One region of the Streptomyces sp. NPDC000345 genome, then DNA from elsewhere that is predicted to be linked to it. Evidence: riboswitches for the same ligand, from Rfam matches in the RefSeq annotation. Region 1 holds a riboswitch; each other region holds the start of a gene.
The links. Region 1 has a riboswitch for S-adenosylmethionine ahead of ACFY30_RS36015 (amino acid ABC transporter permease). Riboswitches for the same ligand answer to the same signal wherever they lie in the genome.
Positions count from the first base shown of each region.

Region 2: linked by a shared signal. The riboswitch ahead of ACFY30_RS38465 (aminotransferase class V-fold PLP-dependent enzyme) and the one ahead of ACFY30_RS36015 (amino acid ABC transporter permease) in region 1 are both predicted to bind S-adenosylmethionine.
Region 3: linked by a shared signal. The riboswitch ahead of thrC (threonine synthase) and the one ahead of ACFY30_RS36015 (amino acid ABC transporter permease) in region 1 are both predicted to bind S-adenosylmethionine.

Region 1 covers NZ_JBIAZE010000022.1:37,440-39,697, forward strand. Annotated here, with positions in the region: gene ACFY30_RS36015 (amino acid ABC transporter permease) at 1-768, opposite strand, end outside; SAM riboswitch class IV at 1,127-1,250, opposite strand; gene ACFY30_RS36020 (glutathione S-transferase C-terminal domain-containing protein) at 1,316-2,185, opposite strand.
Region 2 covers NZ_JBIAZE010000026.1:64,659-66,916, forward strand. Annotated here, with positions in the region: gene trpD (anthranilate phosphoribosyltransferase) at 1-849, shown strand, start outside; SAM riboswitch class IV at 926-1,042, shown strand; gene ACFY30_RS38465 (aminotransferase class V-fold PLP-dependent enzyme) at 1,208-2,258, shown strand, end outside.
Region 3 covers NZ_JBIAZE010000003.1:144,672-146,929, reverse strand. Annotated here, with positions in the region: gene thrC (threonine synthase) at 1-1,223, opposite strand, end outside; SAM riboswitch class I at 1,242-1,388, opposite strand; gene ACFY30_RS08160 (glucosyl-3-phosphoglycerate synthase) at 1,567-2,258, shown strand, end outside.

The DNA.
Region 1 (2,258 bases):
GCCCATGGTCTGGGCGGTGCCGAACAGGTCGAGCAGTGACACGTAGAAGACCAGCGAGGTGGCCTTCACGAGGCCGATCAGCTGGTTGACGTAGTTCGGGGTGATCGACCTGAGCGCCTGCGGAAAGACGATCTTCCAGAACTGGTAGCCCCGGGGCAGACCGAGCGCGGCGGCCGCCTCGTGCTGGCCCTGGTCGACGGAGAGGATGCCGCCGCGGACCACCTCGGCGGCGTAGGCGGCCTCGTTGAGGCTGAGGCCGACGACGGCGATCACCATGTCGGTGGCGAGCCGGGACTCGTCGAAGGTGAGGAAGGCGGGGCCGAAGGGGACGCCCAGGCTCAGCGTCCGGTACAGGGCGCTGAAGTTGTACAGGAAGAGCAGGACGACGATCAGCGGGATGGAGCGCAGCGCCCAGACGTAGGTCCAGCTGACCGCGCGCAGCACCGGGCTCCTCGACAGCAGCGCGACCGCGAGCAGGATCCCGCCGAGGAGGCCCAGTACGGCGCTGTAGGCGGCGACTTCGAGGGTGATCAGCAGTCCGTCGAGGATCACCGGCCGCAGGAACCAGTAGCCGAAGCGGTCCCACTGGTAGAAGGGGTTGGACACGAGGCCGTGCGCGAACTGGGCGACCAGCACCAGCACGACGGCGGTCGCGATCCAGCGGCCCGGCCGGCGCAGCGGCTGAACCCGCCGGGCGGTGAGCTTTTCTGACGGCAGGTCGGCGGCGGGCGCCTGGGCGAGGGCCACGGCGCCTGGGGGTTCACTCATGAGGGGCTCCGGCGGGAGTCGGGCACCCCGGGTCGGCACCGTCGCGTGGGGTGGCCGTCGTCAGGCGCACGGCGCACGGGTGCGTACGAAGAACCGGGGTGAGGCGGTCAACGGCACACCGCGGGGGCGGTGTTCGTCACAGACGCGGAAGCGGGGCGAAGGGAGGTGCGGAGTTCAGCCCCGACAGCGGGCACGGCCCGGTGCGGTACACAGTGCGCTGTTCACGCGGAGCAGATCGACGGCGCGGTCGGCGACGAGTGGCTGTGCTGAGGGCCGTACGCGGCCCCCGAAGACGGCGGGGCGCCGTCCTGAGGGCTGCGTACATGGTGTTCTCCGTCGTGATCACGGCCCCGGAGGGACCTCGCGCTTACCGGAACGTCCCTGTCGGTACGTCGTCCGGTCCGGTCGTCACCTGGGGCACCCCACCGCGGCGCGAGGGTTGCCGGTCAGCGAGCCAGGGCTTGTCGCTGACGCTCATGACCGTTCTGGGCCGTAAATTACGATAACTGCCCGAACGAATGTCAACGCCGGTCCATTGACTGGACGGCTACCGGGTGGGGGCGGCGTGGGCCGCCCAGTCGAGGATCTGGACGGCGGCGCCGGCGGCCTCCAGCCCCTGACAGCGGGCGTGGTGACGGCGGGCGATGCCGTCGAGGTCGAGGTGGGCGCCGAAGGCCGGATGGGCGGCGAGCCGGCGGGCGTAGGCCCACAGGGCGGGGTGTTCGGCGACCCGGCGCACGGCGTCCGCGTCGAGGTGGTGCCGGTGCACGGTGTCGAGCCGGACCAGAGCGACCCACAACTCCGCGTCGGCCGCGGTGATCTGATCACCGATCAGATACGGCTGCGCACTGAGCCCTTGCTCCAGCACGGCGAGCGTGGCGAGGAGATGTCCGAGCGCGGCGGCACGCTCCGCCTCGCCGGCCCCCGCGTTCCCGGCGCGCTGGGCGGCCCCCTCGATGCCCTGCGCGCACATCCGCTCGACGGCCTCGATCTCCGATCCGGCGCCGCACGGGTGGAGCGTGGGGCGGCCGCCGCCGAAGCGCCGGGCGAGGTCGCGGGCGATGTCCGGGCCGTGGGTGGAGACGATCCGGCCGGACCAGTCGTCGCTGAGCACCGGCGCGAGGGCCGGTCCGGTGTAGCGGTGGGCGCTGGCCTCGTAGAGCGGGCGCAGCGCCCGGTGCCCACCGTCGGCACAGTCGGGGACGGCGGGCAGGAAGGCCACCGGACAGACCCGGTCCAGGCCGAGGAGGGTGTGGACGACGGCGATGCGCAGGCCGTCGGGATCGGCGGTGGACAGATGGAGGCGGTAGCGGCGCGGCACGGCGTAGTGGCCGCTGCGCGCGTCCCTGCCGATGCGGCCCCGGAAGGCGGGGGCGGGGCGGGTGGAGGGGTGGGCGGCCAGCGGTGTGACGGACATGACTCTCCCCGGAGGCGGGCGCACTGAGGACCGTGCGCGCGGCGGATGCGACGGCGGAAGGGAGACGGCCCTC
Region 2 (2,258 bases), on a different contig from region 1:
GTCCGGGCCATGTACGAGCACGCCAACGTGATCGAGGTGCCCGGGCGGACCGTGGACATCGTCGGCACCGGCGGCGACGGCGCCAAGACCGTCAACATCTCCACGATGTCGGCGATCGTCGTCGCCGGAACGGGCGCCACGGTCGTCAAGCACGGCAACCGGGCCGCGTCCTCCGCCTCCGGCGCCTCGGACGTCCTGGAGAAGCTCGGCGTCAACCTGGAGCTGACCCCGCGGCGGGTGGCCGAGGTGGCCCAGGAGGCCGGGATCACGTTCTGCTTCGCGATCAAGTTCCACCCGGCGCTGCGCCACGCCGGTGCCGCCCGCGGTCAGCTGGGCATCCGCACGGTCTTCAACATCCTCGGCCCGCTGACCAACCCCGCCCGGGTGCGGGCCCAGGCGGTCGGGGTCGCGGACCCGCGCATGGCGCCGGTGGTCGCGGGCGTGTTCGCCGAGCGCGGCAACTCGTCCCTGGTCTTCCGCGGCGACGACGGCCTCGACGAGCTGACCACGACGGCCACCTCGCGGGTGTGGGTCGTCCGCGACGGCAAGGTCACCGAGGAGAGCTTCGACCCGCGTGACGTCGGCATCGAGCTGGTGCCGGTGGAGGCCCTGCGGGGCGGGGACCCCTCGTACAACGCGGAGGTCGCCCGCCGCCTGCTGGACGGCGAGCAGGGCCCGGTCCGGGACGCCGTCCTGCTGAACTCGGCGGCCGCGCTGGTCGCCCTGGAGCCGGGCGGCGGAACGCTGGCGGAGCAGATCAGGGCCGGCATGGACCGGGCGGCCGAGTCGGTCGACTCGGGCGCGGCGAAGCGGACTCTGGAGCGCTGGGTGGCCGCCAGCAACGCCTAGGGGCCACCCCGACGTCGTCCCGCCATCCGGACTCGGGTTGCGGGACGACGATCACTTCACGTACGTTCCTGTACCAGGTCATGAGTGACAGTCATGAGGCCCCGGCCGACTGTCCGGCAACCCTCCGTCCGTGGCGGGGTGCCCCGGGTGAAGACCAGGCCGTGGACAGCAAGGTCCCCGGCAAGCGCGGACCCCTCGCGAAACCAGGGGTCCTGGGTCGTCCGAGGGAGTCTTCCGTGAGCAAGCGAATGCGCTAGGGCGTCGAGCCCCGCCTCCGCATCCCCTTTTCTCCTTCCTCCGTGCCGGAGCCACAGCCGCCCGCACGGTGGTTCTCCTTTGCCTCTCACGGGAGTTCCCCATGTCTGTCTCCACCGCTGCCACCGCCCGTACCGTTTGTGCCCCACTGCCCGTTCTGGGCAGGGATGTCACCGTCCCGCTCGTCACGGGCGGCGAGGTCGCCTACGCGGCACTCGACTACGCGGCCAGCGCCCCCGCCCTGCAGCGCGTCTGGGACGACGTGGCGGCCTACGCCCCGTACTACGGCAGCGTCCACCGCGGCGCCGGCTACCTCTCCCAGCTGTCGACGGACCTCTTCGAGAACGCCCGCGGGACCGTCGCCGGGTTCCTGGACTGCCGGGCCGACGACCAGCTGATCTTCACCCGCTCCACCACCGACTCCCTCAACCTCCTGGCGGCGGCCCTCCCCGCCGACTGCCAGGTCTTCGTCTTCGAGACCGAGCACCACGCCTCGCTGCTGCCCTGGAGGGACGCCCGGGTCACCTGGCTCGACGCCCCGCGCTCCCCGCGGCAGGCCGTCGAGACCCTGGAGAAGGCCCTGGCCGGCCGCGACCCCTACGGCCCGGCCCTGGTCTGCGTCACCGGCGCCTCGAACGTCACCGGCGAGCTGTGGCCGGTGCGCGAGCTCGCGGCGGCCGCGCACGCGCACGGCGCCCGGATCGTGCTGGACGCGGCCCAGCTGGCCCCCCACCACCCGGTCTCGGTGCGCGACCTCGACGTCGACTGGATCGCCTTCTCCGGTCACAAGCTGTACGCCCCGTTCGGCTCCGGCGTCCTGGCCGGCCGTGCCGACTGGCTGCGCACGGCGGAGCCGTATCTCGCGGGCGGTGGCGCCAGCCGCAAGGTCACCCGGCGCGAGGACGGGGGAGTGGACGTGGAGTGGCACGAGAGCGCGGCCCGCCACGAGGCCGGCTCCCCGAACGTGATCGGCGCCTACGCCGTCGCGTCGGCCTGCAAGGCCCTGACGGAGGCCGGCTTCGACACGCTGGTGGCCCGCGAGCAGTACCTGGTCGAGAAGGTGCGGGCGGGCCTGGCCGGGGTCCCGCAGGTCCGCGTGCTCTCCCTCTTCGGCGACGACGCCCCGCGGGTCGGGGTGATCTCCTTCGTCGTCG
Region 3 (2,258 bases), on a different contig from region 1:
GCCACCGCGTCCAGGGTCTTCAGGCCGTCGCCGGTGTTGAGGACGACGGTGGTCTTCGCCGGGTCCAGCAGACCGTTCTCGACGAGCTTGCGCGTGACGCCGACGGTCACACCGCCGGCCGTCTCCGCGAAGATGCCCTCGGTCCGGGCCAGCAGCTTGATCGCGTCCACGACCTGCTCGTCCGTCACGTCCTCCACCGCACCGCCCGTGCGACGGGCGATGTCCAGGACGTACGGACCGTCGGCCGGGTTGCCGATGGCCAGCGACTTGGCGATGGTGTTCGGCTTCTGGGGGCGCACCACGTCGTGCCCGGCCTTGAAGGCCGCCGACACCGGGGAGCAGCCCTCCGCCTGGGCACCGAAGATCTTGTACGGCTTGTCCTCGACCAGCCCGAGCCTGATCAGCTCCTGCAGACCCTTGTCGATCTTCGTGAGCTGCGATCCGGAGGCGATGGGCACGACCAGCTGGTCGGGAAGCCGCCAGCCGAGCTGCTCGGCGATCTCGTAGGCCAGCGTCTTGGAGCCCTCGGCGTAGTACGGCCGCAGGTTGACGTTGACGAAGCCCCAGCCCTCGCCCGCCGGGTCGCCGATGAGCTCGGAGCAGAAGCGGTTGACGTCGTCGTAGTTGCCCTCGATGCCGACGAGCTCGCCGCCGTAGATCGCGGCCATCACGACCTTGCCCTGCTCGAGGTCGTGCGGGATGAACACGCACGAGCGGAAGCCGGCCCGGGCCGCGGCGGCGCCCACCGCGCCGGCGAGGTTGCCGGTGGAGGAGCAGGAGAGCGTGGTGAAGCCGAAGGCGCGGGCGGCCTCCAGGGCCTGGGCGACGACCCGGTCCTTGAAGGAGTGGGTCGGGTTGCCGGAGTCGTCCTTGACGAACAGCTTGCCGGCGTCGATGCCCAGCTCACGGGCCAGGTTGTCGGCCTTGACGAGCTGGGTCCAACCGGGGTTGATGTTGGGCTTGTCCGCCACGTCGGCCGGAACGGGCAGCAGCGGCGCGTAGCGCCAGATGTTCGCGGGTCCCGCCTCGATGCGCTTGCGGAGCTCCTCCGTGTCGTAGGAGGAGAAGTCGTACGCGATCTCGAGCGGGCCGAAACACTCCTCGCAGGCGAAGACCGGGCCGAGCGGGACGCGGTGACCGCACTCGCGGCAGCTCAGCGCCGCGGCGGGACCGAGGTCGACGGGGGAGGCGGTGGTGTCGGTGGCAACAGTCTGCGCAGCCATGTGAGGGGAGGCCCTTTCTCCTCATCTTCCTCACGACGCATCTCGCCGTGAGACGGATTTGGCACCTTCCCAAGCCGGGAGCCTCACCACGACGACGTGGTCAGACCGGCTGGAGGGTTGCCGGGGCTTCATCGGGCCGTGTCCCTCTGCCCCTCTGGATGAGCGGTATTCGGTTGTTGAACGCTGAACGCCGGACGACCCCGGACATGCGATGGTCATCCGCGTTGTTCAAGACTGTAACCGAAGGCCAGGACAGTTGAGATAGTCGTCCGAACCGCGAGATGGATCACACGGTCACCTGCCGTGCACCCGGTGTGATCACGACAGTGAGGAGCCGCAGACTGTGCTGGAAGAAGTCGAGCGCTGGCTGGCCACCCGCTCCTGGTCCGTGACCGATCGCCCGCTCCACCGGATCCTGGCCGCGAAGCGCGCCTCGGGCCAGTCGGTGTCGGTGGTCCTGCCCGCGCTGAACGAGGAGGAGACGGTCGGCGACATCGTCGCGGTCATCCGTCACGACCTCATGCACCAGGTCCCGCTCGTCGACGAGATCGTGGTCGTCGACTCGGGATCGACCGACCGAACGGCAGAGGTCGCGGCCGCGGCGGGCGCGCGTGTCGTGCACCGCGACGCGATCCTGCCCCGTCTCCCGGCCGTGCCCGGCAAGGGCGAGGTGCTGTGGCGCTCGCTGCTCGTCACGACCGGGGACATCGTCTGCTTCATCGACGCCGACCTGAAGGAGTTCTCCTCCGACTTCGTCTCGGGCATCGTCGGCCCCCTGCTCACCGACCCGGGCGTGGACCTGGTCAAGGGCATGTACGACCGCCCCCTGGGCGGCGCCGCCGGCCAGGGCGGGCGGGTGACCGAACTCATGGCCCGGCCGCTGCTCAACATGCACTGGCCGCAGCTGGCCGGTTTCGTGCAGCCGCTCGGCGGCGAGTACGCGGCCCGCCGCAGCCTCCTTGAGCAGCTGCCGTTCCCCGTCGGGTACGGGGTCGAGCTGGGCATGCTGGTGGATGCCCTGCACCTGGTGGGCCT